3 regions of the Kribbella sp. NPDC000426 genome follow, and region 2 is predicted to be linked to each of the others. Evidence: riboswitches for the same ligand, from Rfam matches in the RefSeq annotation. Region 2 holds a riboswitch; each other region holds the start of a gene.

Region 1 (10,430 bases), on a different contig from region 2:
CGGCGTGGTCCACGGCCCGACCACGGACCCTGACGCCGAACGGATCGTCCGCGAAACCCTGACCCGGGCCGGCGTGACCACGATCGTCGACGGCGAGGCCGTGGTGACGGTCCACATCGGCGGCACCGCTCTCGATGTCGAGCCCGCCGCCGGTCTGCCGGCCGAGGGGTACGTCGTTGCCGTCGGCGACCACCGCGTCGTCCTCGACGGCGTCGACACCCGCGGCACGTACTACGCGGCGCTGACTCTCGACCAGCTTGTCCAGGGCAACCATCTCGACGGCGTCGAGATCCGCGACTGGCCGACGTTGCCGTACCGCGGCTCGATCGAAGGCTTCTACGGCACTCCGTGGTCGCACGCGGACCGCCTCGACCACCTGGACTACCTCGGCGCGCACAAGATGAACACGTATCAGTACGCGCCCAAGGACGACGTCTACCACCGCGAGCAGTGGCGCGACCCGTACCCGGCCGACAAGCTGGCCGAGCTCGGCGAGCTGATCGAGCGGGCCCGGCGCAACAAGGTCGACCTCACCTTCGCGCTCTCGCCCGGTCTGTCGATCGCGTACACCTCCGACGAGGACTTCCAGGCGCTGATCGCGAAGTTCGAGGCGCTGTACGCGCTCGGCGTCCGGGTGTTCAACGTCCCGCTCGACGACATCGAGTACGAGAAGTGGCACTCCGACGAGGACGCCGCGAAGTACGGCACGGGCGGCGGCGCGGCCGGTGCGGCGCAGGCGGACCTGTGCAACCGCGTCCAGCGCGAATGGATCGCGACCAAGCAGGATGTTGCCCCGCTGCAGATGGTCCCGACCGAGTACTACGACGTCGAGGAGACGCCGTACAAGCAGGCGCTGCGTGAGCGGCTCGACCCGGCCGTGATCGTGCACTGGACCGGTACGGCGGTCGTCCCGGAGCGGATCACGACCGCACAAGCAGCTGCGGCGAAGGCGGTGTTCGGGCACGACATCCTGATCTGGGACAACTACCCGGTCAACGACTATGCCCATGGCCGGATCCTGCTCGCGCCGTACACGGGCCGCGAGCCCGGCCTCGCCGAGCACGTCGTCGGCGTGATCTCGAACCCGATGAACCAGGCCGCGGCCAGCAAGCTCGCCCTGTACTCGTTCGCCGAGTTCGGCTGGAAGCCCGCGACTTACGACGCCGACGCGTCCTGGCGTCGCGCGATCGCCGAGCGTGCCGGGGGAGACGTGGCCACGATTGCGGCGCTGGAGGTGTTCGCGGACCTCACGACGTACGACGGGAAGCTGCATCTGACCAATGCGCCGGTGCTGGCCTCGAAGCTCGCGGCCTTCAAGGCGACCTGGGACGGCGGCGACCTGGCCGGCGCGATCGCCGACCTGGAGCCGTACCTCGAAGCGATCGAGAACGCGTCTGCGCAGATCCGCAGCGGCGTGATCGACCCGGAGTTCGAGGCCGAGACCGACTCCTGGCTGGACGCCTCGTTCTACTGGGGCGGAGCCCTGCGGCAGGCGTTGCGCGTGTTCGAGGCGCAGGCGGAGGGCAACGAGTCGGACGTCGCGACGGCCCGGGACGAGATCGAGCACCTGATCACGCAGGCGAACGAGATCCGCGATGTCCGCCTGCCGCACAGCAAGGTGCCGCTCCGGATCGCCGACGGGGTGGCCGACAGGTTCGTTCGCGAGGCGGGCGGGCCGGTATCCTGAGGGCGGACCGCGACTGGCGCTGAGGTGGACGACCACCGGGGAACGGTCTGCCATCCGGCTTTCGCCGCGCGCCTGGGCACCCTTTGAGGACGAGGAGTGCGCAGATGACTGCCGAGTTGATGATCGGGACCGACCTCGCCGCCGAGATGGTGGCCAAGGCGGCGGAACGTGCTGCCGCGGTGCAGGAACGGTACGGCGTGCAGCCGTGCCTGGCGACCGTGCTCGTGGGCGACGACCCGGCGTCCGCGACGTACGTGCGGATGAAGCAGAACCGGTCGAAGAAGGCCGGGATCGCGTCCCGGAGCGTCGTCCTGTCGGCCGACACGACCACCGACGAGCTGGTCGCGGAGATCCGGAAGCTGTCCGAGGACCCGGAGGTGCACGGGATCCTGCTGCAGCACCCGGTGCCGGCGCAGATCGACGAGCGGGCCGCGTTCGAGGCGATCGACCCCGGCAAGGACGTCGACGGTGTGACCATGCTGTCGTTCGCGGCGATGGCCTTCGGTGATCCCGGGTTCCGGTCGGCCACACCCGGCGGGATCATGCGGCTGCTCGCGGCGTACGACGTACCGCTCGAGGGCGCGCACGCGGTCGTGATCGGCCGCAGCCCGATCCTCGGCAAGCCGGCCGGGATGTTGCTGCTGGCATCGAACGCGACGGTGACCTACGCGCACTCGCGGACCCGGGACCTGCCCGAGCTGGTCCGGACCGCGGACGTGGTGATCGCCGCGGTCGGCAAGGCCAACTTCGTCCGCGGTGACTGGCTGAAGCCGGGCGCGGTCGTGGTCGATGCCGGGTACAACGAGGGCAACGTCGGCGACGTGCACTTCGGGGAAGCGGCTGAGGTGGCTCGCCTGATCACGCCGGTCCCGGGCGGCGTCGGGCCGATGACGATCGCGCTCCTGCTCGAGCAGACGGTCGACGCCGCCGAGGCGCAGCTGGGTTAGCGGTCGCAGCCGCCGTCCTTGTCCGGGCGGGAGTGCGGCCGGGCGACGTCGTCGATGCCCTTGTAGGCGTACGGATCGGTCCCGGCGACCATCACGATGTCGCGGTAGTCGTGCTTGCCGACGTGTACGCCGGCCGGCACGGTCTGCCAGGGGAGCAGCGACTCGGCGCTCATGTAGTGGTTCGCGAGCGCCCGGCGGAGCCCGTGCCGGCCGGTGTTCGGCAGTGATCGGTGCAGTAGGTACCCGTTGAAGATCACTGCCGATCCGGCCGGTACTTCGACCGGGACGGCGTCGTCGTCGGAGTACGGGAAGTCGAACGCTTCGACCGTACAGTCGAAGCGGAGGTCGTCCTGCTCGCGATCGGGATAGAGGACACCACGGCGGTGCGAGCCCGGCAGCACCCACAGGCAGCCGTTCTCCACGGTGGCGTCGTCGAGCGCGATCCACGCGGCGGTCAGCGAGCGGTCCCTGGTCGGGATGAAGAACTCGTCCTGATGCCAGGCCTGCCCGGGCTTGCCTTCGGGCTTGATGAACAACATCGACTGCATCGCCTTGACGTTGGGCCCGATCACAGCGGTCAGGGTCTCGACCACGCGCGGCGCATGCAGTGCCGCCCGGGCAGCGTCGGATGCCTTGTGCGGATGGTGAATGCACAGGTGCCTGCGCAGTACATCCTCAGCGGGCTCGGTCGCCGGAGCGCGGCCGACGGTGCGGCACAGCTGCTCGGCCGCGGTGTGCAGCTCGGTCACCTCGTCGCGCGAGATGGCCTGATCGAGGACGACGAAGCCGTCCCGGTCGAAGGCCTCGACCAGCTCATCGGTGATCTCGGTGAAGTGCATCCAGCAACCGTCGCAGAGCACGCAGGACCGGCCAATGTCACGAACAAGCGCTTTACTATCTGTTCGTGACATCGCGACCGCCGGTGATCAGCGTGAACTCGCTGGTGCAGCTCGCGGACTACGCCCCCGGAGCGACGTACGGACCGCGCTGGCTGCCGAACTTCGAACTCCTCTGGATCCTCCACGGCTCCGCGCTCTGGCGGACCGAGGTGTACGACGACGTCGGGGTGCTGCAGACGACGGTCGAGCACGAGCTGCGGCCCGGAACGGTGGCGCTCGCGAAGCGCGGCAACCGGGACGCCTATATCTGGGACTGTGATCGCGGGTCGCGGCATGCGTACGTGCATTTCCAGATCGAGGACTTCGGCGAGCTCGGCGATCCCGCGGACTGGCCGCCTGTGCGGGCCATGTCCGAACCCGGTCTGCTCGCGGAGTTGTGCGCCTACACGCTGGAGCTCGCGACTGCGGCCGCGCCGGTGCGAGGCCTGAGCGATCGGCTCGTGGCGACGATGCTGGAGGTCTTCGTCGGCGATCCGACCGGCCCGCCACGTGCGGAGATGCCGGCGGCCGTCCAGCGCGTCGTCGACCATGTCGCGACCGTGTGGGCCACCGGCCCGCGCATCGTCCCGGTACAGGAATTGGCCGCCGCGGCAAACCTGTCCGCCGGACACCTGCACAGGCTCTTCCGGGAGCGGTACGGGTGCGGACCGGCGTACGCGCTGGATCTGGTCCGGCTGGCGCGCGCCGCCACGGCACTCCAGCGCACGAACGCGACGATCGGGGAGATCGCTTCCGGCTGCGGTTACAGCAACCCGTACCACTTCTCGCGCCGGTTCTCCCAGGCGTACGGCGACCCGCCAGGAGTGTTCCGGCGCCGTCGCCAGCTGTCGGATCCGCTCGCGCAGGTCCGGGCGGCCGGGTTGCTCCCGCTCGCCCGGCGGTTGCTGGAGAGCTGACGACCGAGCAGCATCCGAGACGGCTGTCCACTCCTTGACTACCCTGGCCTAGGGTTGGGACAACGAATCATCGAGGAGGCGAGCAAGTGGCGGTACGGGCGATCCGGGGTGCCACCCAGCTGGACGTGGACGAGCGCGAGCACCTGCTCGAGCGGTCCGCGGAGCTGGTGAAGGCGGTCCTGGAGGCGAACGATCTGGAGAACGAGGATCTGATCAGCATCCTGTTCACCGTCACGTCGGACCTGCGCTCGGAGTTCCCGGCCGTCGCCGGGCGGCAGATCGGGCTGACCGACGTACCGCTGATGTGCATGCAGGAGATCCCGGTGCCGCACGCGCTGCCGCGGGTGGTCCGGTTGATGGTGCACACCGAGTCGTCGCGCTCCCGGGACAAGATCCAGCACGTCTACCTGCACGGCGCGACCGCGCTCCGCCCAGATCTGACCGGCGCCCAGTGAGCGCCCGGTGAGCGAGCTCCGCGGCCCGGTCCGCATCGTCGGCACCGGCCTGATCGGTACGTCGATCGGCCTGGCGCTCGCCCGGCTCGGTGTGGTTGTGGAGCTCGTCGACGGGAACCCGGACAACGCCCTGATGGCCGAGCGGATCGGTGCGGGCTCGCGCCTGGTCCAGATCGAGCCGCAGCTGGTCGTGGTCGCCGTACCGCCGGACCACGTCGGCGCGGTGGTGGCCGAGCAGCTTGAGCAGACCGATGCGGTCGTGACGGATGCGGCCAGCGTGAAGTCCAAGCCGCTCGCCGACGCCCGCCGGCTCACCGGCGACCTCAGCCGGTACGTCGGCAGTCACCCGATGGCCGGCTCCGAGCGGAACGGTCCGCTCGCCGGACGTGCGGACCTGTTCGACGGCGCCACCTGGGCGATCACGCCGCACGACACGAGCAATCCCGACGCCGTCGACCTGGTACGCCGGCTTGCCGAGGCGGCCGGCGCTCGTACCGTCGAGATGTCGGTCGAGGACCACGACCTGGGCGTCGCCCGGGTGTCGCACCTGCCGCACCTGATGTCTGCGCTGGCTGCCGGGACGCTGGCCGATGCGCCGTCGTCACACCTCGAGCTGTCCGGTCAGGGCGTTCGTGACGTCACCCGGATCGCGGCCGGCGACCCCACGCTCTGGACCCAGATCGTGTCCGCGAACTCGGGTGCGCTGACCGGCCTGCTGGAGCAGATCCGCGGCGAGCTCGACCGCCTCCTCGTTGCCTTGGGCAAGGAAGAGGCCGGCGAGGAGCTGACCGCGATCCTCGGCCAGGGTGTCTCCGGCGCGGTCCGCGTGCCCGGCAAGCACGGTACGCCGCACATCGACCTGGTCACGGTCCTGGTGACGATCCCCGACCGCCCCGGTCAGCTGGCCAGGCTGTTCGCCGACGCCGCCGAGTCCGGCGCCAACGTCGAGGACCTGCGCATCGACCACAGCCCCGGCCGCCCGGTCGGTGAGGTCGAACTCGCCGTCAAACCGGCCTCCGTGGACCAGCTGGTCGACGTACTGACCGACCGCGGCTGGGTGGTCCACCGCTAATTCTGTCCCCGTGCGCGGGTAATCTTCGGGGCATGATCATCGCTGTGGACGGCCCGAGCGGCTCCGGTAAATCGAGCACCGCCCGCGGAGTGGCCACCCGGCTCGGACTGCGGTTCCTCGACACCGGGGCGACGTACCGGGCGGTGACCTGGTCCGCGGTCGAGCACGGGCTGGATCTGGACGACACCGCCGCGGTCGCGCAGCGGGCCCGGGAGCTGCGCCTGGAGATCAGCACCGACCCCGGCCACCAGTTCGTGATCGCCGACGGGACCGATGTCACCGCCGCGATCCGGGAGCCGCGGATCAGCGAGGTGGTCTCGAAGATCGCCACCAACCTGGACGTGCGCAAGGAGCTGATCCGCCGGCAGCGGGCGATCATCGACGACGCGCAGCCGAGCGGCGGGATCGTGGTCGAGGGCCGCGACATCGCCACCGTGGTCGCGACGGACGCCGAGCTGAAGGTGCTGCTGACCGCCGACCAGGAGGCCCGGATGGCCCGCCGCGGCGCCGAGGTCGGCTCGTTGACCGCCGAGCAGTTGCGGGACCAGATCATCCGGCGCGACGCCGACGACTCGACCGTGTCGGAGTTCCAGGTCGCGTCCGACGGCGCTGTCACGATCGACTCGACGTACATGACCCTCGACGAGGTCATCGACGTGATCAGCCGACTGGCAAAGGAGACTGTCCCTCAAGGCCAGGACCGATGACGGCGGAGGTCACCGGGCACAAGGATCTGCCCCGCACCGACGATCTGCCGCCGTTGCCGTACCGGTTGGCGCTGCCGATGCGGATGCTCGCGAAGCCGTACTTCCTGCGCAAGTACAACCTGACCATCCACCACGAGGACCGGTTCCCGCTGACCGGCCCGCTGCTGATGACGCCGAACCATCTGAGCCTGCTGGACGCGCCGCTGCTCGGCGCTGTCGCCCCGCGGATGCTCCACCAGCTCGGCAAGATCGAGGTCTTCGGCGGTCTCCAGGGCGCGTTCCTGCGCCGGATCGGCCAGATCCCGGTCGACCGGTCGGCGTACGACGTACTCGCGGTCCGGCGCTCGATCCAGGTGCTGCGGGACGGCCGGGTGCTGAACATCTACCCGGAAGGCACCCGCGGACCGGGCGATTTCAGCCGGATCCGGATCGGCGTCGCGTACCTGGCCATGGTGACCGGCGCCCCGATCCTGCCCGTGGCGCTGATGGGGACGCGGCTGCCGCTGGGGAGCGTGGAGGGTCATCCGCCGTCCGGGAGCCGGGTCGACGTCGTGTACGGCGAGCCCTTCACGATTGAGCGCGTACCCTTTCCTAGGAGACATTCCGACGTACAGGCGGTTGCCGACCACATCGGCGACGTGCTGCGCGCCCATGTGAAGGCGGCCGTCGAAGAAACCGGCCACCCGCTTCCGGGCTGGCGAGACCCGAAGGACCCTGATGACTGACCTGCCCACCGAAGTACCGACGCACGAGCGCGAAGACACCGGGCCGCTGCCCGTGCTCGCGATCGTCGGGCGGCCGAACGTGGGCAAGTCCACGCTGGTCAACCGCATCATCGGCCGCCGCGAGGCGGTCGTCGAGGACACCCCGGGCGTGACCCGGGACCGCGTGTCGTACGACGCCAACTGGGCCGGCCGTGAGTTCACGGTCGTCGACACCGGCGGCTGGGACCCGGACGCGGTCGGCATGGCCGCGCTGGTCGCCGCCCAGGCGGAGGTCGCGATCAACGCCGCCGACGCGGTCCTGTTCGTGGTCGACGCCGTGGTCGGGATCACCGACGCCGACGAGGCCGTGGTCCGGGTGCTGCGGAAGTCCGGCAAGCCCGTCGTACTCGCCGCGAACAAGGTCGACGACCAGCGCGTCGAGTCCGAGGCGATGAACCTGTGGAGCCTCGGGATCGGCGAGCCGTTCCCGGTCTCCGCGATGCACGGCCGCGGCACCGGCGACATGCTGGACGCCGTCCTCGCGGCCCTGCCCGAGGCGCCGCCCGAGCGCGACGGCGAGCTCGGCGGACCGCGCCGGGTCGCGATCGTCGGCAAGCCGAACGTCGGCAAATCCTCGCTGCTGAACAAGGTCGCCAAAGAGGACCGGGTCGTCGTCAGCGACGTCGCGGGTACGACGGTGGACCCGGTCGACGAGCTGATCACGCTCGGCGGCAAGGAGTGGCGGTTCATCGACACCGCCGGCATCCGGCGCAAGGTGAAGAACTCCCAGGGCCACGAGTACTACGCGTCGCTGCGGACCAACGCGGCGATCGAGCGGGCCGAGGTGGTCGTGGTCGTCATCGACGCCTCGCAGTCGATCACCGAGCAGGACCTGCGGATCATGAACGCGGTCGAGGAAGCCGGCAAGGCGCTGGTGATCGCTTACAACAAGTGGGACCTGATGGACGACGAGCGGCGCTACTACCTGGAGCGCGAGATCGACCGCGACCTGGTGCAGTTCCGCTGGGCGCCGCGGGTGAACATCAGCGCACTCACCGGCTGGCACATGGAGAAGCTGGTGCCCGCGATCGAGGCGGCGCTCGAGGGCTGGCAGACCCGGGTCCCGACCGGCCAGCTGAACGCGTTCCTCGGTCGGCTGGTTGCCGCGCACCCGCACCCGGTCCGCTCCGGCAAGCAGCCGAAGATCCTGTTCGGCACCCAGGCCACGACGATGCCGCCGACCTTCGCGATCTTCACCTCGGGTCAGATCGAGGCGTCGTACCAGCGCTTCATCGAACGCCGCCTCCGCGAAGACTTCGGCTTCGTCGGCAGCCCCGTCCACGTCCAAATCCGAGCCCGCCAAAAGAACAAGAAACGCTGAACGAGGCCTGGTCAGAGCAGCCCTCCGAATGGGGTATGGTTTACCCCGGTTCGGTCTTCGGAACGAGCCGGCGGGCTGTGGCCTAGCTTGGTTAGGGCGCGTGTCTGGGGGACACGAGATCCCGAGTTCAAATCTCGGCAGCCCGACCGCCATGAGGGGCACCGATTCTGTCGGTGCCCCTCACTACGTTTGCCCCCGTGGACGAAACGCGAGATCGACTACGGTGGAGCGACGACGAGCTGCGGCAGGCGGTGAGGAGCAGCGCCTCGTGGCGTGCGGTTGCCCGCACCCTCGGTTTGAAGGACACGTCTGCGGCGACGCCGCGGCGGCATGCAGCGCGGTTGAAGCTGGACACCTCACACTTCACCGGGCAGCGACGCTGGACCGATGAACAGCTGCGTGAAGCCGTGGCGGCGGCGAGCTGTTGGGCGGATGTCATTAGCGCGCTGGGAATCGTCGACAACGGAGCAGAGCGAGTCCGGATCAAGGGCCATGCCGTCAGACTGAGTCTGGACTGCAGCCATCTGAGGTCGCCGCACGCCAAGCCAGACCCGGACGAGGTATTCGACGAGCCGGTCCGGCCGGAGATGCTTCGCTACTCGGCCGCGGCGTTGGCGATGGCCTGGTTCACCTTGCGTGGATGCGCAGTCGCGCTGCCGATCGAGCCCCAAGAGTATGACCTCCTGGTGACGACCTCGAGCGGTATCCAGCGCGTTCAGGTGAAGTCCTGCGCGGCCCGCAACGCACGCGGCTATTGGGACGTCGGCATCGGTCGCCGGCCGTACGTTCTGGACAAGTCCGCCGGAAAGATGCCGTACGATCCCGACACGATCGACTTGTTCTTCATCGTTCTCGGCGACGGCAGCATCTATGTGATCCCGAGCTCTGTCCTAGCCGGCCGAGTAAGCATTTCGGCCGAGAGTTACACGCCGTACCGCGTGGGCGATGCATCGAGCTTGTTGCGTAATGGGGCATCAGCACCTGCCGATGCCCCAGGCGGCGTGTCAGCGTACGCTCGCGAGTTCCTTGGGCTCCGTGGGTTCGACCCGGAGGGTTTCGCCTTCGATGTCTACGCGCGGGGTGATGCGGTCTAGCCAGCGGGGGAACCACCAGGCTCGGTCGCCTAGGAGGCTGAGGATGGCAGGGACCAGGGTCATGCGGACCACGAAGGCGTCGATCAGGACGCCGATTGTGAGGCCGAAGCCGATTGCCTTGATGATCGGGTCCTCGACCAGGATGAAGCCGGCGAAGACCGACGCCATGATCAGCGCGGCGGCGGTGACGACGCGGGCGCCGTGGCCGAGGCCCTGGACGGTCGCGTCGTTCGCGCGCCGGCCGTGGACGAACTCCTCCCGGACGCGGGACACGATGAACACCTCGTAGTCCATCGCGAGCCCGAACAGGATGCCCATCATGATGATCGGCAGGAAGCTCACCAGCGGACCGGGGGAGTCGATCCCGACCAGCTTCGCCAGGTGGCCCTGCTGGAACACCGCGACCGTGATGCCGAATGTCGCCCCGATCGTCAGCACGAACCCGAGTGTCGCCTTCAACGGCACCAGCACCGACCGGAACGCCAGCAGCAACAGCAGGAACGACAACCCGATCACCACGAACAGGTACGTCGGCAGCGCGTCGGACAGCTTGTTCGACACGTCGATCCCGACCGCCGTGTTCCCGGT
Region 2 (10,430 bases):
GCACACCGTGCTTGTTCTCCACCAGGATCGACAATGTGTGCTTGGACATCTACAGCTCCTCCCCGTCCCACTTCGGCGCCATGTCGCGGGCGATCTGGATGTCGTCGTTGCTGGTGCCGGCCGCGACCATCGGCCACACCATCGCGTCGCGGTGCACGACGAAGTCCACGACGACCGGCTGGTCGGTGACCGACATCGCCTTGTCGATGGTGGCGTCGACGGAGTCCTTGTCCGAGCAGCGCAGCCCGACGCCGCCCATCGCCTCGGCCAGCTTGGCGAAGTCAGGGATCCGGGCCGAATGCAGGTCGGTGTTCGAGTACCGCTTGTCGTAGAACAGCGTCTGCCACTGCCGGACCATGCCCAGCGACTGGTTGTTGATCACGGCAACCTTGATCGGGATGCCCTCGAGCGCGCAGGTGACGAGCTCCTGGTTGGTCATCTGGAAGCAGCCGTCGCCGTCGATCGCCCACACGGTCTTGTCCGGACGCGCGACCTTGGCGCCCATCGCGGCCGGTACGGCGTACCCCATCGTGCCGAGGCCGCCGGAGTTCAGCCAGTGGCGGGGCTTCTCGAACGGCAGGTAGTGCGCGGACCACATCTGGTGCTGGCCGACGCCTGCGGTGTACACGGCGTCCGGTCCGGCGATCTTGCCGATCCGCTCGATCACGTACTGCGGAGAGAGCGTGCCGTCCTCGGGCTCGTCGTACGCCACCGGGTACTTCGCGCGGACCGCTTCCAGCTGTCCGCGCCAGGCGTCGTACGACGGGGTGCGGCCGGTGCTCGCGATCTCGGTCCGCAGCGCCGCGATCAGGTCGGTGATGACCTCCTTGCAGTCACCCACGATCGGGACGTCGGCGGCGCGGTTCTTGCCGATCTCGGCCGGGTCGATGTCGGCGTGGATGACCTTCGCCTCGGGGGCGAACGAGTCGAGCTTGCCGGTCACCCGGTCGTCGAACCGGGCGCCCAGCGTGATCAGCAGGTCGGAGCGCTGCAGTGCGCCGACCGCGGACACCGAGCCGTGCATACCGGGCATCCCGAAGTGCAGCTCGTGGGTGTCCGGCAGCGCGCCGCGGGCCATCAGCGTGGTGACCACGGGGATGCCGAGCAGCTCGGCGAGCTCCTTCAGCTCGGCGCTGGCCTGGGCGCGGATCACGCCGCCTCCGACGTACAGCACCGGCTTCTCGGCCGCGGCGATCAGGCGGGCCGCCTCACGCACCTGCTTGGGGTGCGGGCGGGTCACCGGCCGGTAGCCGGGCAGCGCGAGCTCGGTCGGCCACTGGAAGTCGACGCCGGTGGTCTGCATCGCGTCCTTGGTCACGTCGACCAGCACCGGGCCGGGCCGGCCGGTCGAGGCGATGTGGAATGCCTCCGCGATCGTGGTGGCGATCTCGCTCGGGTCGGTGACCAGGAAGTTGTGCTTGGTGATCGGCATCGTGATGCCGCGGATGTCCGCCTCCTGGAAGGCGTCCGTGCCGATCGCGGCACCGGCCACCTGACCGGTGATCGCGACCATCGGCACCGAGTCCATGTACGCGTCGGCGATCGGCGTCACCAGGTTGGTCGCGCCCGGGCCCGAGGTCGCCATACACACGCCGGTCTTGCCCGACGCGGCGGCGTACCCCTGGGCGGCGTGGCCGGCGCCCTGCTCGTGACGTACCAGGATGTGGCGGATCTGGGTCGAGTCGAGCATCGGGTCGTACGCCGGGAGGATCGCGCCACCCGGGATGCCGAAGACGGTGTCGACCCCGGCATGTTCCAGTGCGCGGATCAGAGCCTGTGCCCCGGTCAGCTGCTCACTCATGAGTGCCTTCCCTCAGTCCTGTCACGATGGTTGTACTTTTCGCGACCGATCCATCCTCGCTTGTGGCTGTCGACGCTGCGCTTCCGGGTCTCGGATAGTCGCATTGGCAACAAAAAACCCCTTCGGCCGGGTTGGCTGAAGGGGCGCGCTCGACTCGGTGGTCGCGTCAGTCGGCGCGCCGCACAAGTACGAGGAGAATCGATCGCATGTAGGCATTATTCGCCCGCGGACCGCGACCGGGTCAAGTTGGGCACCTCGGTGTCTCATATCCTGATACGGCCGTCCCTAGATGCAGACAGCTCCCTCCGACGCGGACCGGACCAGCCGGGTGTACTTCCCGAGCACGCCCTTGGTGATCGCCGGGGCGTTCGGGGTCCAGCCCTCCTTGCGGCGCTCGAGTTCCGCGGCGTCGACGTGCAGGTCGAGGGTGCGGTTCGCGACATCCAGGGTGATCCGGTCACCGTCGCGGACGAACGCGATCGGCCCGCCGTCGACGGCCTCGGGCGCGACGTGGCCGACGCAGAGCCCCGTCGTACCGCCGGAGAAGCGGCCGTCGGTGAGCAGCAGCACGTCCTTGCCGAGACCCGCGCCCTTGATCGCGCCGGTGACCGCGAGCATCTCGCGCATCCCCGGGCCGCCCTTCGGTCCTTCGTACCGGATCACGACGACATCGCCGGGGTTGAGATCCGGTACGGCGTCCATCGCGGCGCGCTCGCCGTCGAAGACCCGGGCGGTCCCTTCGAACACGTCGGAGTCGAAGCCGGCGCTCTTCACGACCGCGCCCTCGGGGGCGAGTGAGCCGTGCAGGATCGTGATGCCGCCGGTGTGGTGGATCGGCTTGTCGAGCGCGCGGATGATCGTGCCGTCGATGTCCGGCGGGGCGATGTCGGCGAGGTTCTCCGCCATCGTCTTGCCGGTCACGGACAGGCAGTCGCCGTGCAGCAGGCCGGCGTCGAGCAGCGCCCGCATCACGACCGGGATCCCGCCCACCCGGTCCACATCCGTCATGACGTACCTGCCGAACGGCTTCAGGTCGCCGAGGTGCGGGACCTTGGCGCCGACCCGGTTGAAGTCGGCCAGCGTCAGCTCGACCTCCGCCTCCCGGGCGATGGCCAGCAGGTGCAGGACAGCGTTGGTCGAACCGCCGAGAGCCATCACCACGGCGATCGCGTTCTCGAACGCTTCCTTGGTGAGGATCTGGCGGGCGGTGATGCCGTTGCGCAGCAGGCCGACAACGGCCTCTCCGGACTTGCGCGCATACCCGTCGCGACGACGGTCGACAGCCGGCGGAGCAGCTGAGCCCGGCAGCGACATACCGAGGGCTTCGGCGGACGCGGCCATCGTGTTCGCGGTGTACATGCCGCCACAGGCGCCTTCGCCCGGGCAGATCGCACGCTCGACCGCGTCGACCTCGTCGCGCGTGATCAGGCCGCGAACGCAGGCGCCGACCGCCTCGAACGCGTCGATGATCGTGACGTCCTTGTCGCCGAGCTTGCCTGGCATGATCGAACCGGCGTACAGGAACACGCTCGCCAGGTCGAGGCGCGCGGCGGCCATCAGCATGCCGGGCAGCGACTTGTCGCAGCCGGCCAGCAGCACCGAGCCGTCGAGCCGCTCGGCCTCCATCACGGTCTCGACCGAGTCCGCGATGATCTCCCGGCTGACCAGCGAGTAGTGCATACCGACGTGGCCCATCGAGATGCCGTCGGAGACGCTGATCGTGCCGAACTCGAGCGGATACCCGCCGGCCGCGTGGACGCCTTCCTTGACGGCCTTGGCGAGCCGGTCCAGGGACAGGTTGCACGGGGTGATCTCGTTCCAGCTGGAGGCGACCCCGACCTGCGGCTTGGCCCAGTCGTCGTCACCCATCCCGACCGCGCGGAGCATCCCGCGGCTGGCGGTGGCCTCCAGTCCGTCGGTCACTGTCCGGCTGCGGGGCTTCACATCGACCATGCGGCTCACTCTATGCCTTCGTAACTTAACAACGCTGTGATTGCATTGTGTTGTTAGTTAATTACATACTGACGTTGCTGGCCGCCTGGGGGAATGTGTCCCAACCATCGAACGGAGCAAGCTGATGCGCCCCACATTGCGACTCCTGCTGACCGCGGTTGTGCTGTCCCTGGTGGGTTCGCTGCCCCTGACCGCCACGGCGGCGGATACCCGGACGAAGATCGTGAACGCCGCCAACGGCGAGGTCGGGCAAGGCGAGACGCCGCCCGGCAGCAACTGCAATCCGTACGGCGCCTGCGAGTCCTGGTGCGCGCACTTCGCCACCTGGACCTGGCGCAAGGCCGGGAGCGACATCCCGAACTACGGCTTCACCGGTGATATCTACACCTGGGGCCAACGGAAGGGCCGCGCCCACTCCGGCAATACCGGCATGAAGCCCGGCGACATCGTGCTCTACGGCACCGGCCCGCAGAACACGAGCACCAGCCTGCACACCGGCGTGGTGGTTGCTACCGGCAACGGCAAGATCACCACGGTGGAAGGCAACTCGCACGACCAGGTCCAGAAGCTCGGCCCGTTCGACCCGAAACACGCGAAGAACGCCGGCCGCCCCGGCAACATCTACGGCTGGGTGTCCGCGGAATAGTCGAGTGCGATCCGGCCGCAATGTCTTTAGCATTCCGCGGGTGACCGACGATCCGTACGGCGACGAAGAACTGGTGGGGTTGTACGACCTCGACAACCCCGCCGGTGCGGACCACGCCTACTACCGTGCTCTGGCTGCCCGTGCTCGCAAAGTTCTGGACTTCGGTTGCGGCACGGGCCTGCTCACCCGCTCTCTCGTCGCGCCCGGCCGTGCGGTGATCGGCGTGGACCCGAGCCCCACGATGCTCGGGTACGCGCGCCGGCAGCCGGGCGCCGATGCGATCACCTGGATCGAAGGGGACTTCCGCGCCGTCGAGCAGACCGCCGACGCCGACCTCGTTGTCAGCACCGGCAACACGATCATGCACATCGGCAACCAGGCCGAGGTATTCACAGCACTCGCGGGCGCGTTAAGCCCAGGCGGCGTGATCAGCTTCGAGTCCCGCAACCCCGCGGCGCGCGCGTGGGAGCAGTGGACCCGCGAGTCGACGTACGGCGAACGCGACACACCCGTCGGGCACCTCGTCGAGTGGCTCGACCTGCTCGAAGTCGCCGACGGCCGGGTCGTGTTCGACGCCCACAACGTCTTCCCCGACGGCCACGACGCCGTCTACCGAAACACCCTCCACTTCCGCTCCCCCGAAGCCATCAGCACCGACCTGTCCGAGGCCGGCTTCACAGACATCACCGTGTCCGGCGGCTGGCACCAGGAACCGGTGACCGACGAGTCCCGCCTCCTCGTCTTCCACGCCACCAAACTTCCGGGCCACCAACCGTGACCGACCTACGCTGAGCCAGTGGACTTACTCGAGGCCTACATCGACGGCTGGCGACGGCACGACAACGCGGCCGTGCTCGACACCCTGACCGACGACTGCGTCGTGATCGAGTGCTACGGGCCGGTCTACCGCGGTAAGCCGCGGGTCGCGCAGTGGATGGACGCCTGGTTCGGTGCGGGCGGCACCGTCGACACGTGGGAGATCACGTCGCGCGCCGCGACCGGTGAGGTGCTGGTCGCCGAGTGGCACTTCGAGTGCACGTGGAAGGGCGATCCCGGTGCGTTCGACGGTGCGACGATCGCGCGGCTCGACCGGGGGCGCATCGCATACCTGCGCGAGTACGCCACCACGGCCCCGCTGTACGACTGGACCGGCGCGTGGCGGGACTAAGCTAGCCGTACCGCGACTGGCGAGGGTGGGGTACCACCGGGGAGCGAAGAGTAAGGCGTCGTCCGCCTGGGCGCCTCCGACTGACCTCGGAGGTCCTTGTGCGTTATGGGATGAATCCACACCAGGCGGCCCGGATGGCGCCGGTCGAGCGGGCGCCGTTCACGGTGGTTGCGGGCGAGCCGTCGTACATCAATGTGCTGGATGCGCTGACCGGTTGGCAGCTGGTGCGGAAGGCGGCGGCGACGTTCGGCGTGCCGGCGGCTGCGTCGTACAAGCATGTGTCGCCGGCCGGCGCGGCGCTCGGCGGGAGCGTGGTCGAGGCTTATACGCGGGCGCGGGACGCTGATCCGAAGTCGTCGTACGGCGATTTCGTGGCGGTCTCGCATCCGGTCGACGCGGAGCTGGCGGCGGTGTTGAAACGGGTCGTGTCGGACGGGATCATCGCGCCCGGGTACGACGAGGGCGTGGTCGAGCTCCTGGCCGCGAAGAAGCGCGGGACGTACCTGGTGCTGGAAGCGGATCCTGCCTTCGAGCCGCCGGCCGAGGAGGTGCGCGAGATCTACGGCCTGCGGTTGACGCAGGAGCGGGACGCGCTGCCGTTGACGCGCGAGCTGCTGGACGACTCCGTGCCGGACGACGCGGCCCAGGACCTGCTACTGGGGATGATCGTTGCCCGGTACACCCAATCCAACACCGTCGTGATGGTGAAGGACGGGATGGCGATCGGCATCGGCGCCGGGCAGCAGTCCCGGGTGGACTGCACGCGGCTGGCCGGCGCGAAGGCGCAGCTGTGGTGGTCGCGCCGGTCGGACGAGCCGCTGACCGGTGTCTCGATGGTGTCCGACGGCGCGCTCCCCTTCACCGACAACGTCGAGGAGGCGCATCGCCACGGCGTCACCCACATCGCCGAGCCGGGCGGCTCGATCCGCTCACCCGAGGTCGCCGCCGCCTGCGCCGACCTCGGGATCACCTGGTCGGCAACCGGAGTACGCCTGTTCAGGCACTGAGCAGGTAGTCGCCTGAGGCAACAGCTTTGCGGACCGCGGCGGCCGTGGCGGCGGGATCGAGTGTCGAGGTGTCGATCGCGTGCGACTCGAGTTCGCCGAGGTCCGCGAACACCCCGTGCATACCGGTGAGCGCATCCACATCCGTCAGCTCCACCCCGCCCCGTGCCTGACCTCGCCGCAGCGTGGTGTGCAGATCCGGCCGCAGGACGACGTACGACATCCGCCAGTCCCCCGCGACCGCGCGGAACGGGGCGAGGAACCACGGGCCGATGACGCCGTCCACCACCACGTCGTACCCGCCGTCGGCGTAGGCACCCACGGCGGCGACGATCACGTCCATGACCACTTCGTTCTGGTGCTGCGCCTCGGCCAGCCAGGGTGCGACGAAGCCGGTGCGGATCGCGCGGTAGAACTCGTCGGTCGTCACATGGACCGTCGGCCGCGGCGCATCGGTCGCCACGAGCCGGGCGACGGTGGTCTTGCCGGAGCCCGGCGGGCCGGTCAGCAGGAGGACGTTGCTCATAACGCCCGACGCTAACCAAACCCACCAGCAAACTGCAGTCTTTTCTTTTCCGGCGGTGTCAGCCGGTGTCAGCCGCTGTCAGCCGGTGACGTCGATCTTCTCGCGTTCCGGCTCCGGCGGTTCTTGCGGGGCGGGCGGCGGGCCGCCCTCGAGCTGGATGTCGGGAACGATCCGGTCGAGCCAGCGCGGCAGCCACCAGGCCCGGTCGCCGAGCAGCGTCATCACCGACGGCACCAGGATCATCCGGACCACGCTGGCGTCGATCAGCACGGCGACCGCCATCCCGACGGCCAGCATCTTCACCGTCGGGTCGTCGTCCAGCACGAAGCTCAGGAAGACCACGATCATGATCGCGGCCGCGGTGGTGATCACCCGGGCCGTCGCGCCGATCCCGATCGCCACCGCGCGATGACTGTCCTTCGTCGCGATCCACGCCTCGTGCACCCGGGACAGCAGGAACACCTCGTAGTCCATCGACAATCCGAACACGATCGCGAACATCAGCATCGGCACGAACGACGGGATCGGCACGTTCTCGTCGATCCCGACCAGCGACGATCCCCAGCCCCACTGGAAGACCGCCACGATCACGCCGTACGCCGCTCCGACCGACAGCAGGTTCAGCACCGCCGCCTTCACCCCGATCAGCAGCGAGCGGAACGCGACCGTGAGCAGCAGGAACGCGAGCAGGACCACAGCCCCGATCAGCCACAGCATCCGGCTACCGACCTTCTCGGTGAAGTCGACGTACCCGGCCGTGGTGCCGACGACGTACGTCGGTTCCTGCTGGCCGGACAGCACGTCGTCGCGGATCCGGTTGACCAGGTCCTCGGTCTCCTTCGACGACGGTGAGGTGGTCGGGATGACGTTGATGACGGCCGTCGTACCCGCGCTGTTCGTGTTCGGCGGCTGGACCGCCGCCACGCCGGGAGTCTTCTGCAACGTGGCCGAGAGCCCGCTCAGCAAGGTCTGCTTGTCACCCGAGGACGGCAGCTGTACGACGACCGTCAGCGGCCCGTTGGCGCCCGGTCCGAACCCGGTGGCGACCAGGTCGTACGCCTTCCGGCTGGAGTCGCCGGCCGGGTCGGTGCCGGCGTCGAGCTGGCCGAGGTTCATCGACAGCAGCGGGATCGCGAGGATGAGGAGCACCAGGGTCGCGGCGATGCCGTACGGCCAGGGCCGGTCGCTCACCTTGCGGCCCCACCGCGCGAACGCGCTCTGCTCGTGCTTGGCGTCGCGGCGTTCGCGTTCCTCCGCGCGGTGCTCGGCGATCGCGGCGTCGTCGCCCAGCCCGGCCTCGAGCTCGCGCTCCTCGGCGAGGTGATGGCGGTCCTTGCGGTTGAGCACAGTGAACTTCGCCAGACCGAGCAGCGCCGGAATCAGCGTCAGCGCGGCCAGCACCGTCACCGCAACCACGATCGCCGACGACAGACCGAGCGCGCCGACGAACGGTACGCCGGACACGTACAACCCGAGGATCGCGATCACGACGGTGCCACCGGCAACCAAGATCGCAGCGCCCGACGTGGACTCGGCCCGGCCCGCCGACTCGACGACGCCCATGCCGTCGTCGAGCTGTTCTCGGTGCCGCGAGACCAGGAACAGGCCGTAGTCGATCGCGACGCCCAGCCCGAGCAGGGTCGCCACCGTCGGTGCCGAGACCGGGAAGTCCTTGACGGCGGCAAGCAGCCCGAGCACCGCCAGCCCGCCGCCGACGCTGAAGACCGCAGCCACCAACGGCAGCCCGGACGCGACCACCGACCGGAACATCAGGAACAGCAGCAACAGCGCGAGCGCGAGACCGATCGCCTCCGACGGGCCGTCGTTCGCCTGCTTCCCGATCTGCCCGGTGCCGCCGCCGTACTCGACCTGCAGCCCGGCCGCCCGGGCCGGCTGGACGGCCGCGTCCAGCTTGTCGACGTACGACTTGTCGAGCGAGGCCGGCACGACCGAGAACGAGACCGGCGCGTTGACGATGCTGCCGTCCTTCGAGATGTACGGCGACGGCGAACTCGCGGAGCCCTGGGAGCTCTGTGCCAGCGGATCGACGGCGGACACGACATCGGGCAGCTTGCCGACGGCCTCCATCGACGACTTGACCGCGTCGGCGTGCTCGGCGACCGTGCCGGACTTGGCGTGGAACACGATCGAGCCCGAGTAGCCGCCGGCGGTGGCGAAGTCCTTGTTCAGGATGTTCAAACCAGCGGACGATTCACTGCCCGGAACCGTGTAGTTGTTGACGTACGTGCCGCCGAACGCGGACCGCAGGACGAACAACCCCACGACCACGACCAGCCAGCCGGCGATCACGAACCAGTGGAAACGTGCCGCTCCCCGGCCGAGCCGGTCCAGAAACGCATGCATCAGGGCGCCCCCTCCCCAAGGCACCCCCCAGACGACGGCCCAGCCGCCGGCCCCATCTGGCGAATCTAGATCGAGGCTGACCGGGGTCACAACCCCTCGACACCCAGTGTCACCGCCCTGAGACCGCCTGATAACGGTGAGTTCTCAGGGCAATTCAGGGTGTTGCTTGGTGTTTCAGCCGCCGGCGACGCTCGGCAGGACGAGGAGTTCGTCGCCGTCGGTGAGCGGGGTGTCGAGACCGTCGAGGTCGCGGATGTTGTCGTCGCGGAGATAGACGTTGACGTGCCGCCGTACGCCGCCCTGCTCGTCGGTGAGCCGGCGGCGCAACGACGGGTCCAGCGCCGCGAACGCCTCGGCGACGGTCGTACCTTCGACCTCGACCCGCTCGGCGCCGCCCGCGAACGGGCGGAGCACGGTGGGCAGGCGGACGGCGATCATGACGCCGTCACCCGAAGACCGCGGCGCGCACCGTGAGTACGTCGGGAAGGTGCCGGGCGACCTCGGCCCAGCTGTCGCCGGCGTCGGCGCTCGCGTAGACGCAGCCGTCCCGCGTGCCGACGTACACGCCGGCCGGATCCGCGGTGTCGGTCGTCATCGCGTCCCGCAGCACCGGCACGTACGACACGTCCGGCAGCCCGGCCGACAACGGCTCCCAGGTCGAGCCCGCGTCGCGGGACCGGTAGACGCGGCACTTCGCCCCGGTCGGGATCCTGTTGCCGTCCGCAACCAATGGGAATACGTATACAGTCTCGGGCTCGTGCGGGTGCACCGCGATCGGGAACCCGAAGTCCGACGGCAGCCCGTCCGCGATCGACTTCCAGATCGCGCCGCCGTCGTCGGACCGGTACACGCCGTGGTGGTTCTGCGCGAACATCCGCTCTGGTACGTCGGGGTGCGCGGCGAGCTTGTGCACACACTGACCGAACTCGGGGTACCGGTCGGGCATGAACGTGGCTTGGATTCCCTGG
Region 3 (10,430 bases), on a different contig from region 2:
GAGCCGTGGGGTCGCGACGCGATTCGCCGTCGTGGACCGGTACGGGCGGCGGGTGCTGAGCGGCTCGGTCGGTAAGGACGTGGGGGAGTGGAACGCGACGTACCCGCACGTCTATCAGCTGGATCTGTCGGCGCTGAAGGTGCCGGGGCACTACCGGGTCGAGGTGCCCGGGGTCGCCTCCGCCGGGTTCGACGTGCGGGCGTCGTCGGACCGCCTGCAGGCCGGTGCCAAGGACAAGGTCGTGCAGTTCTTCACGGCTCAGCGGGACAACGTCCATCGCAACGACGCGAAGGCGCTCGTCTACGAGATCCCCGAGTTCGTGGATCCGGACAGCGACCAGACGGTCGGTGAGCTGAAGCGCATCGGCGGTCCGGTCGACGTCACCGGCGGCTGGTACGACGCGGGCGACTACCTGAAGTTCACCCACATCGCGGCGTACTCGGAATCGTTGCTGTGGGCATCGGTTCGGGACAAGCCGGACAAGGCCGTGCTCGCCGAGGCGCGGCACGGGCTGGACTGGCTGGACAAGATGTGGGATCAGAAGACGCGCACGCTGTACATCCAGGTCGGCGTCGGTGCGGGCAACGACACCGAGACCTACATCGGCGACCACGACATCTGGCGGCTGCCGGGCGTCGACGACCACCTGACCGATCCGTCCGAGCGCTTCCTGCGCAACCGGCCCGTGTTCCGCGCCGCTGCGCCGGGCAAGCCGATCAGCCCGAACCTGGCCGGACGTACGGCGGCCGCGTTCGCGCTGGCCGCACAGGTCGAGCCGAACCGGGCGGACGCCCGCCGGCATCTCGAGACGGCCGCGCAGATCTTCGCGCAGGCCAAGACGACGAACGTCGGGCAGCTGGTGACGTCGTTGCCGTTCGCGTTCTATCCGGAGACGGCCTGGCGCGACGACCTCGAATTGGGTGCGACCGAGCTGGCGCTCGCGGCTCGGAAGCTGGGTGACCCGCGGGCTGGGGCCTGGCTGAAGCAGGCCGGCTACTGGGCTTCGCAGTACATCGCGCACGAGGCCGGCGGAGACACGTTGAACCTGTACGACGTGAGTGCGCTGGCGCACGCGGATCTTATCCGGGCTGCGCGGACCGATCGGCCGCTGGTTCGCGAGTTGGCCGGTGATCTGCGGGCGCAGCTGGAGATCGGTACGGCGCGTTCGGCGGCGGATCCGTTCCGGGCCGGCGCGCAGTACGCCGAGTTCGACGCCGTACCGCACACCTTCGGGTTGGCCACCACGGCCCGGCTCTACCGGGAGGTGACGGGCGACCGGCGGTACGACGCGTTCGGTCAGCAACAACTCGACTGGGCCTTCGGCGCTAACGCGTGGGGTGTGTCGTTCGTGATCGGCGTCGGGCAGACGTTCGAACGCTGTCCCCACCACCAGATCGCGAACATCACCGGGCACCGGCTCACCGGCGCGGTCGTCAACGGACCCAACTCGGCCGACCTGTTCACCGACGGGCTGGACGACTACCTCGACGGGATGACGCATTGCCCGCCGGACGCGTCCGACCCGTATGCGCAGTACACCGGTCACGACTCGCGGTACGTGGACGACGTACGGTCCTGGCAGACGGCTGAGCCGGCGGACGACTTCGCGGCGATCGCGGTCTACGCGCTGACGTAAACTCACGCGGGTGGCCGGCTGGGAAGACGTCGAGGAGTTCACCCTCGGCAACATCTCCCGCCCGGCCACCCGGACCCAGAACCGCATCGAGTTCGGCCCCAACGCGATCCGCGCCGTTCAGGGCCCGAACGACGACCGCGTCCTCGAGCCCTACGCGTACGTCGGTGCCGACCGCTCGCTGTACCTCGACGCCGACCTGACCCGGCTGCTGTGCCGCGTCGAGGCGACCGGCGAGCACTCCTGGGCAGTGCACGACGGCGACCGTGAAATCGGCGCTATCACCCGCCTGCCTTCGAACCGGCGTCTCGTGCGCCCCAACTGGCGGATCAACCAGCCGGGCCACCCCGAGATCGTCGGCCGCACCGAATGGCTGTCAGGCAGCCCCGGGCGCCTGGCCGCCAAGGCCGCGACCCGCCTGATCGCCGGCGTACTCGACGGCCTCACCGGCATCGGCGACGAAGGCGGCGACCAGCCCGCCAGGTCCCGCACCCTCGAATGGCGCACCGCCGACGAACTGGTGATGATCTCGAACTCCTCGATCCGCATCACCGTCGACTGGCTGGACCGGCGTCTTCCCTTCGCGTACACCCTCCTGGCCAAATGACCCGTCGGCGAACCGCGGTCGAGATCGCGCGTGCAGTTCGGTCCAGGGCTCTGAGCGCGGTGGACGTCGTCGACGAGGCCATCGCGGCGGCTGAGCGGCTGGATCCGGTGCTGCACTTCCTGGACGAGCTGGATGCTGCCGGCGCGCGGGCGGCTGCGATGCGGTTGCCGCCGGACGGGCCGCTCGCCGGCGTACCGTTCCTGATCAAGTCGCGTACGCCGCCGGACGCGCCGATCATCGCCCGACTGGTTGCCGCCGGGGCTGTCCCGATCGGATGGTCGACCCGCGCCCGGCCCGGCGCTCAATCCTTGACCTTCGGCTGGAACGGCGTCGACTACACGCGCAATCCGTGGGACCTCTCGCGGTCACCCGGGGGCTCGACCGCGGGCGGCGCGGCGGCTGTCGCGGCGGGCGTCGTACCCCTGGCAACGGGTGGCGACAGCGGTGGTTCGCTCCGCATCCCGGCCTCGTTCTCCGGCGTCATCGGCTTCAAGGGCACCTACGGCCGGATCCCGCGCCCCGGCGGACGTCCACTCGGGGGCCTTACGACGGCCGGCGTGATCGGCGCCGACCTCGACGACGTCGTCCTCGCCACCAGCATCGCCAGCGGACCCCACCGCCTGGACCCCACGGCCCTCCCACCGTGGCCGCCGCACGGCCTCGATGACTTTGAGCACCCGTCAACCACAACTGACCGCGCGTTGTGGTTGGTGGGCGCACAAAGACGCTGGCGGGTGGCTTATCGGTCGACGCTCGGGGTGTGTCCGGCTGAGGGGGCGGTCGATCGGGTCGTGCGGCAGCGGCTGGCGGCGGCTGCAGTGGAGGTCGTCGACGTGCCGTTGGAGTTGGCGCCGACTGAGGAGGCGTGGGCGGCGTTGTCCGATCTCGACAACGGTCGTGGGGCGGAGGAGGCGGCGGCGCGGCGGGCGCGAGCGGTGCGGGACTTCAACAACACGGCGCTCGCCGATCTGTTCAGCGAGGTGGATGCGCTGGTCACGCCGACAACGCTGACTGTTGCCCACGGCTACGATCAGCACGAGGAGAGCATCGTGACCGGCGATCCGTGCTGGGTGTTCAACGTGACCGGCCATCCCGCGGTGAGTGTCCCGGTCGGAAGGTCGGAGGGACTACCGGTGGGCGCGCAGGTTGTTGCGCCGCACGGGGCGGACGAGGTTGCACTCGCGGTGGCTCGCCTACTTCTGGTCGACCTGCCTCTGCCGCCGGTCCGCTGACCAGCGGGTGAGCCTTCGCCGAGACGTCGGCACCTGGCGGCGAGAGCGCCTTCGCCACGGTGCTGGCGAGGTCGACAGCCGAGGCCTGCTTGCGGTCCGGCCTGGTTTCGCCGCGGGCTGTCGGGGAGCGCAGCGGCTCCGGCTTGGTGAAGTCGGACATCGCGGCGACGACCGGCGGCGTATAGACCTCCTCGCGTACGGCGGTCGTCGGCGCGGCGGCCGGGGCCGGTGGCCGCAGGGCCTCGTTGAGCTCGGTGCGGAAGAACTTGACGAGCTCCTTCGCGCGGAGGATTCGGCTGCGGCGGAGGACGTGTTGCTCGCCGGCGAGCGACGCCTTCTCGCGCCAGCTGACGTCGAACATGATCCGGCCCAGCCGGAAGCCGGCGTTCGTCTCGCCATCGGCGTACCCCCGCGCATCTCCGTCGGTGAAGAACTCGCTGTAGAAGGCGCCCTCGTCCTCGAACTTCAGCACGTTCCAGGCCCGGAACTGATCCGTCGGCAGCTCACCCCGCACCCACGCTTCGTCCATCAGCGCGTGCGACTCGGCGTTGAGCGGCCGATGCCCGACGTACCGGTACTGCGGACGCTCGCCCCGCCGGCGTCGTTCGTACTCCGCGATGATCTGCGGCCACTCGTCCGCCGAGATCGCCCGCGCCAGCCTGGCTGCGAACGAGGTCCGCGCCCGCAGTTCGGACCGTGACGTGACGGGATGATCGGTCCGCCCGGTCATCGTCTCGAGCTTGTCCATCACGAACGTCTCGCCGTGCGGCCCGATCCGCCCCCACTGGGTGACCTTCAGCGACGGGCGGTCCGCGCCGCCGGTCAGTGTGTTGAGTGCACGTAGCGCGGCGATTCCCACCCGGTACAGCGGGACGCGGCGGCGCATGATGCGCGTCTCCCAGCGGGTTCGCTCGTCGCTGTCCAGCCACGCGGTACCGACGAGGTGCCGGCTCATCCGGGATGGTCCGCGCGCCAGTTCTTGATCATCTGTTCCATGTCGGTGTGGATGAACGCGAAGAAGTCCGCGGCCTCGGTCAGTCGGCGGGCGACAGGGGAGTCGGCGGGGAAGAGGCCGGCGCCGGAGCGGCTGGTCGCCTCCCATTCGCTCAGTGCGAGGTTGCGGCGCTCGAGGATCGCGGCGAAGACATCCTCCCGGATCCGGTAATGGTCCTTGCGCGACCCGGGCAGCCGCTCGCGCGAGATGAACGACACCTGCAACAACTGCCGGACGGCGCCGGACACCGCCGGCTGGCTGATCTTCAACGACTCGGCCAGCTCGGCCGCCGTCATCGTGCCGGTCGGACTGACCAGCATCGCGCCCATCACCCGGGCCGACATCGTCGGTACGCCGCTGTTCGCCAGCACGCCCGCGAACCGCTCGACGAACTGACTCACGGCCTCCGGGCTCGGTTCCTCCGCCATGGTTGAAGCTTACAGTAATCTGATCTATCGCAACTATCACAAAATTCTGATAATTTGAATCCATGACCTCGACCATCGACACCGGGGCGCCGACGCTTACCGGCGGCCGCCGCTTCGGCGTACTCATCGCTTTGTGTCTCGCCGTCCTCGTGCTCGGCCTCGACACGACCGTGCTCAATGTCGCGCTGCCGACGCTCGCGAAGGACCTGGACGCGTCGACCAGCCAGCTGCAATGGATGGCGAACAGCTACAACCTCGTCCTCGCGGCGCTCCTGCTGCCGGCCGGTCTGCTCGGTGACCGGTACGGGCGGCGCAAGATCATCGCGATCGCGCTCACCTTGTTCGGCCTGGCGTCGCTGGCCTGTGCGCTGTCCGACTCGGCCGGCCAGCTGATCGCGGCCCGCGCGTTCCTCGGGATCGGGGCGGCGATGATCGTCCCGGTCGCGCTGTCGCTGATCACCGTGCTGTTCCGCACCGAGGAGGACCGGAAGAAGGCGATCGGGTTCTTCGTCGTTGCCAACAGCATCGGTATGCCGCTCGGCCCGATCGTCGGCGGCCTGCTGCTCGATCACGCCGGCTGGCAGTGGATCTTCCTGATGAACGTGCCGATCGCCTTCGTCGCGGCGCTCGCGGTCACGCTGCTCGTCCCGGAGACACGCAGCTCGAACCGGCCGGCGATCGACTGGCTCGGCATCGTGCTGTCGAGCACCGGTCTCGCGGCCCTCGTGTACGGCGTGACCAAAGCCGGCGAATCGTCCTGGTCCGACGCCGTCACGATCGTGTTCCTCGGGCTGGCCGTCGTACTGATCGCCGGGTTCCTCGTCTGGCAGCGGCGTAACCGTGAGCCGTTGATCGAGCTCCGGCTGTTCGGCGAGCGGGTGTTCACCGGCGGCGCCGTACTGCTGACGGTGTCGGTGTTCGCGATCTTCGGGTTGCTGTTCACGATGCCGCAGTACTTCCAGGGCATCAACGGATCGGATGCGTTGCACACCGGACTGAAGCTGCTGCCGTTCATCGGCGGGATGACGATCGGCGCGAAGCTGGCGTCTCCGGTCGAGTCGAAGGTCGGCACCCGGCTGGTGGTGATGACCGGGTTCGTGGTGATGGCGGCCGGGTTCGCGCTCGGCGCCTTCACCGATCTCGGCACCGGGTACGGGTACACGGCGATCTGGTTCGTGGTGGTCGGCTTCGGGCTCGGGTGTTCGATGCCGCAGGCAATGAACGCGGCGCTCGGCGTACTCGATCCGGAGCGGGCCGGGACGGGATCAGGACTGCTGCAGGCGTTCCGTCAGGTCGGCGGCACGGTCGGCGTCGCCGTACTCGGGACCGTTCTCAACTCCGTCTACCGCCACAACATCGACACCACCGGCCTGCCCGCGCAGGTCGCTGAAGCGGCCGAGAAGAGCCTGGGCGGCGGACTCGCCGTCGCCGCCCAGGCCGGCTCCCCGGACCTGCTCGCCAACGTCCGCGACGCCTTCATGACCAGCCTGAACACCACGATGTGGGTGTCGACCGGCATCGCGATCGCCGGTGCCGTGCTCGCCGCAGTACTGATGCCGAAGAAGCAGGCTGCCCGCCCCCGGGAGGACGGGCAGCCGGTGATCAGTTGAGCTCGAGGCCCGGGTACAGCGGGTGCTTGTCGAGGATCTCGGCCGAGGCGGCGCGGGTCTTGTCGGCGACGCCGTCGGCGAGGACGTACTTCGCCTTCGAGGGGGCGCCCGCGGACGTGGTCGTCGGGGTGGTCGCGGACAGCACGTCCACGATCAGCTCGGCGACCCGGTCGAACTCGTCGGCGCCGAACCCGCGCGTGGTGAGGGCCGGCGTACCGATCCGGACGCCCGAGGTGTACCAGGCGCCGTTCGGGTCGCGCGGTACGGCGTTGCGGTTGGTGACGATGCCCGCGTCGAGCAGCGCGGACTCGGCCTGCCGGCCGGTGATGCCGTACGACGAGACGTCGAGCAGCACCAGGTGGTTCTCGGTGCCGTCCGTCACGAGCTTCACGCCGCGCTTCATCAGGCCCTCGGCCAGGACGACGGCGTTGTCCGCGACCGCCTGCGCGTACTCCTGGAACGACGGCTGACGTGCCTCGGCCAGCGCGACGGCCTTCGCGGCCATCGTCTGGCTGAGCGGCCCGCCCAGCACCATCGGGCAGCCGCGGTCGACGGACTCGGCGTACTCCGGCTGGCACAGCACCATGCCGCCGCGCGGACCGCGCAGCGACTTGTGGGTCGTGGTCGTGGTGACGTGGGCGTGCGGGACCGGATCGAAGTCGCCGGTGAAGACCTTGCCCGCGACCAGGCCGGCGAAGTGCGCCATGTCGACCATCAGCGTCGCGCCGACCTCGTCGGCGATCTCGCGCATCTTGGCGAAGTTCACCTTGCGCGGGTACGCCGAGTAGCCGGCGATCAGGATCAGCGGCTTGAACTCACGCGCCTTGCGGGCGACCTCGTCGTAGTCGAGCAGGCCGGTCTCCGGGTCGGTGCCGTAGGAATGCTGGTTGAACATCTTGCCGGAAATGTTCGGCCGGAAGCCGTGGGTCAGGTGACCGCCGGCGTCCAGCGACATACCGAGCATCTTCTGGTCGCCGAGCGCCTTGCGGAGCTTGGTCCAGTCGTCCTCGGACAGGTCGTTGACGTGCTTCGCGCCGGCCTCGGCGAGCGCCGGGGACTCGATCCGCTGCGCGAGGATCGCCCAGAAGGCGACCAGGTTCGCGTCGATGCCGGAGTGCGGCTGGACGTACGCGTGCGGCGCGTCGAACAGCGCCCGCGCGTGGTCCGCGGCGGTCTGCTCGACCGTGTCGACGTTCTGGCAGCCGGCGTAGAAGCGGTGCCCGATCGTGCCCTCGGCGTACTTGTCCGAGAGCCAGTTGCCCATCGTGAGGAGCGTGGCGGGGGAGGCGTAGTTCTCGCTCGCGATCAGCTTCAGCGAGGACCGCTGGTCGGCCAGCTCGGCCTTGATCGCGCCGGCGATCGTCGGTTCGACCGCGGCAATCACCTGCAGCGCGTTGTTGTACGCGGCCGACGCCGCGGCCGCATCGAAGGGTTGAGTCATCGTTGTCTCTCCTGCGGTTGCAGTGGGTCGAAGGCACCCAGGCGCACGGTGCCGACGGGTTTCGCTCCCCGGTGGTTCTCCACCTTCAGCGCGCCAGTCGCGACGCCCTCACCCTAGCGTGTGCGGGCACCCCTGGTGTGCGCGGTACACGGGTCAACCTGCGATCCGCAGAGCCGCCGCCGGAGCCAGTTGGGCCGCTCGCAGCGCCGGGTACAGGCCTGCGATCAGCCCGACCAGCACAGAGGCTGCCAGTCCGAGTCCCACTGGCAGCAGCGGGACCTGTACGGCGACGGCCTGGCTCATCGCGGCGACCCACGTGACCGCCAGCCCGGCGATGCCTCCTGCCAGTGCTCCGGACAGGCAGAGCAGCGTGGACTCGATCAGGATCAGACCGCCTACGAAGCCCCGGCCGGCGCCCAGCGCGCGGCGCAGACCGATCTCCGATCGCCGCTCGAGCACCGACACCACCATGGCGTTCGCCACCCCGACACCACCGACGAGTAGAGCCACCGCGCCGAGACCGAAGGCGAGATCGTTCAAGGCGTTCTGTGCCGTGAGGCGAGCGGCCAGGAGGTCGGACGGGCGGCCGACCTGCACGGCACCGGGGTCCTCGGGCGAGGTGGTCGCCGCGAGCAGCGCATGCACCGGCCCGACCTTGTCCGGATCGGCACGCAGGTAGATGCGGCTCGGGCCGCCGCCAGCGTCGAGCCTGGTGTGTGCGGCGCGGTCACCGATCAGCACGGCGCTGTCGAGTTCCGGCGCGAGCGGTGCGTCGGCCAGGATGCCGAGAACGGTCGCGACGACAGTACGGCGCCCATCCGCCGTACTCAGCGTGACCAGCCGGTTCGGTCCGGCCGTGCTCATTCCGAGCGCTCGGGCCGCGCCGGAGCCGAGTACGACGGCCGGGTAGCGGCTGGTGGCCGCGTCGAGGAAGGCGCCATGCGTCACGTGCAGGTCGAGGGTGGCGGTCAGGTCCGCCGAGACGGCGATCACCGCAAGCCCGTTCGTGTCGGCCACCGGTACGAATGGGGTACGCCGGGCGATCCAGCCGGACTGATACGCGACAGGTGACAGCTGCTGCACACCCGGGATGCGCCGGAGCATCGCAGGCGACTGGGAGGGCAGCGGCGCCGGCTGGTTGTCGATGGTGTTACCCGAGCTGACTGTCAGCAGGTTCCCGTCCTGACCGAGCTGGTTGAGCAAAGCCTGCCGAGTCGTTGCGGGGATCGCCACAACGGCGACCATCGCCGCCATACCGAGAGCGATGCCACCGGCGCACAAGGCACTGCGTAGCGGCCGGGCCCGCAGACCGCGGACAGCCTCACCGACGAGATCAAGAGTGCGAGACATGACGCACCCCCTGGGCGCTGTCGCGACGGAGTACGCCGTCGCGCAGCTCGACCTGGCGCTGCGCGGCCGCGGCAACCTCGCGGTCGTGAGTGATGACGATCAGCGTGGTGCCGGCCGAGTTGAGCTCGCGGAGCAGGCCGAGGATCTGACCACCGGTCGCGCTGTCGAGGTTGCCGGTCGGCTCATCGGCCAGGATGAGGGTCGGAGACCCGACCAGAGCGCGGGCGATCGCGACGCGTTGGCACTCGCCGCCCGAGAGCTGGCCTGGCAGATGGTGCCGGCGGTCACCGAGGCCGACGCGCTCACAGGCCTCCGCGGCGGCCGCCCGGCGGCTGCGGGCGGTCATCGAGCGGTAGAGCAGCGCATGCGCGATGTTCGCGAGCACGTCGCGATGGGGGAGCAGGAAGAACTGCTGGAACACGAAGCCGAGGTGCCGTGCACGGAATCCGGCCAGCGCAGTGTCCGAGAGCCGGCGGGTGTCCGAGCCGGCGATGTGGACCGCTCCGGTGGTCGGCCGTTCCAACGTCCCGGCGATCTGCAGCAGGGTGCTCTTTCCCGATCCGGACGGTCCGACCACGGCAACGAGCTCGCCGGGATCCACCCGGAGCGTGAGATCGCGCAGCGCGGTCGTCTCGGGGTTGCCGGCGTACGTCTTGGTGACTCCGATCAGCTCCAGTGCGGACGTCATGAGGCCGCCACCACGACCTGGGTGCCGGCGGTGATTCCAGCGCCGGCCACCTGCACCATCGTGTCCGTCGAGACCCCGCACTGCACCGCGACATCGCCGCGGTTCACCACGGTGACCGCGAAACCTCCGTCCGGCCGGGCCAGCAACGCCGTGATCGGCACTGCGAGCGCGTCCTTCACCTCGTCGAGCGTGATCGCGACCTGAACCGGTGCCGAGCTGTACGCCGCCGCGAGCGACGGTCGCTCCAGCCGGACCGTGGCGTTGACCACCGCGGTCTGCGGCCCGCCGTTGCGGGAGTCCGGCGCGTCGGACTCCGGCAGCGTCGCGACGCGGTCCACCGCGCTGACGGTGCCCGGTGCCCTGGTCACCGCATCGGGCAGCGTCACGGTCACCGATGCGCCACGGTGCAGGAGGTAGGCCTGGTCGACCGGAACCGGTACTTCGACG

The links. A riboswitch is a leader RNA that binds a small molecule or an ion and turns the genes downstream of it on or off. The one in region 2 is predicted to bind ZMP and ZTP.
Region 1: linked by a shared signal. The riboswitch ahead of ABT313_RS20330 (bifunctional 5,10-methylenetetrahydrofolate dehydrogenase/5,10-methenyltetrahydrofolate cyclohydrolase) and the one ahead of ABT313_RS29895 (5-aminoimidazole-4-carboxamide ribonucleotide transformylase) in region 2 are both predicted to bind ZMP and ZTP.
Region 3: linked by a shared signal. The riboswitch ahead of ABT313_RS23255 (glycine hydroxymethyltransferase) and the one ahead of ABT313_RS29895 (5-aminoimidazole-4-carboxamide ribonucleotide transformylase) in region 2 are both predicted to bind ZMP and ZTP.

Annotation. Positions count from the first base shown of each region.
Region 1 covers NZ_JBEPDK010000004.1:235,487-245,916, forward strand. The annotation lists gene ABT313_RS20325 (glycoside hydrolase family 84 protein) at 1-1,687, shown strand, start outside; ZMP/ZTP riboswitch at 1,687-1,772, shown strand; gene ABT313_RS20330 (bifunctional 5,10-methylenetetrahydrofolate dehydrogenase/5,10-methenyltetrahydrofolate cyclohydrolase) at 1,792-2,634, shown strand; gene ABT313_RS20335 (phytanoyl-CoA dioxygenase family protein) at 2,631-3,473, opposite strand; gene ABT313_RS20340 (helix-turn-helix domain-containing protein) at 3,539-4,429, shown strand; gene aroH (chorismate mutase) at 4,516-4,884, shown strand; gene ABT313_RS20350 (prephenate dehydrogenase) at 4,892-5,956, shown strand; gene cmk ((d)CMP kinase) at 5,989-6,663, shown strand; gene ABT313_RS20360 (lysophospholipid acyltransferase family protein) at 6,660-7,388, shown strand; gene der (ribosome biogenesis GTPase Der) at 7,381-8,748, shown strand; tRNA gene ABT313_RS20370 (tRNA-Pro) at 8,820-8,894, shown strand; gene ABT313_RS20375 (group I intron-associated PD-(D/E)XK endonuclease) at 8,946-9,842, shown strand; gene ABT313_RS20380 (MMPL family transporter) at 9,753-10,430, opposite strand, start outside.
Region 2 covers NZ_JBEPDK010000006.1:247,116-257,545, forward strand. The annotation lists gene ilvN (acetolactate synthase small subunit) at 1-49, opposite strand, end outside; gene ABT313_RS29870 (acetolactate synthase large subunit) at 50-1,801, opposite strand; gene ilvD (dihydroxy-acid dehydratase) at 2,087-3,754, opposite strand; gene ABT313_RS29880 (CHAP domain-containing protein) at 3,879-4,400, shown strand; gene ABT313_RS29885 (class I SAM-dependent methyltransferase) at 4,441-5,178, shown strand; gene ABT313_RS29890 (nuclear transport factor 2 family protein) at 5,197-5,568, shown strand; ZMP/ZTP riboswitch at 5,571-5,647, shown strand; gene ABT313_RS29895 (5-aminoimidazole-4-carboxamide ribonucleotide transformylase) at 5,649-6,575, shown strand; gene ABT313_RS29900 (phosphotransferase-like protein) at 6,565-7,098, opposite strand; gene ABT313_RS29905 (MMPL family transporter) at 7,177-9,462, opposite strand; gene ABT313_RS29910 (MoaD/ThiS family protein) at 9,637-9,900, opposite strand; gene ABT313_RS29915 (WD40/YVTN/BNR-like repeat-containing protein) at 9,908-10,430, opposite strand, start outside.
Region 3 covers NZ_JBEPDK010000004.1:826,650-837,079, reverse strand. The annotation lists gene ABT313_RS23280 (glycoside hydrolase family 9 protein) at 1-1,636, shown strand, start outside; gene ABT313_RS23275 (hypothetical protein) at 1,647-2,240, shown strand; gene ABT313_RS23270 (amidase) at 2,237-3,472, shown strand; gene ABT313_RS23265 (GbsR/MarR family transcriptional regulator) at 4,424-4,894, opposite strand; gene ABT313_RS23260 (DHA2 family efflux MFS transporter permease subunit) at 4,957-6,504, shown strand; gene ABT313_RS23255 (glycine hydroxymethyltransferase) at 6,497-7,945, opposite strand; ZMP/ZTP riboswitch at 7,974-8,056, opposite strand; gene ABT313_RS23250 (ABC transporter permease) at 8,099-9,295, opposite strand; gene ABT313_RS23245 (ABC transporter ATP-binding protein) at 9,279-9,983, opposite strand; gene ABT313_RS23240 (peptidoglycan-binding protein) at 9,980-10,430, opposite strand, start outside.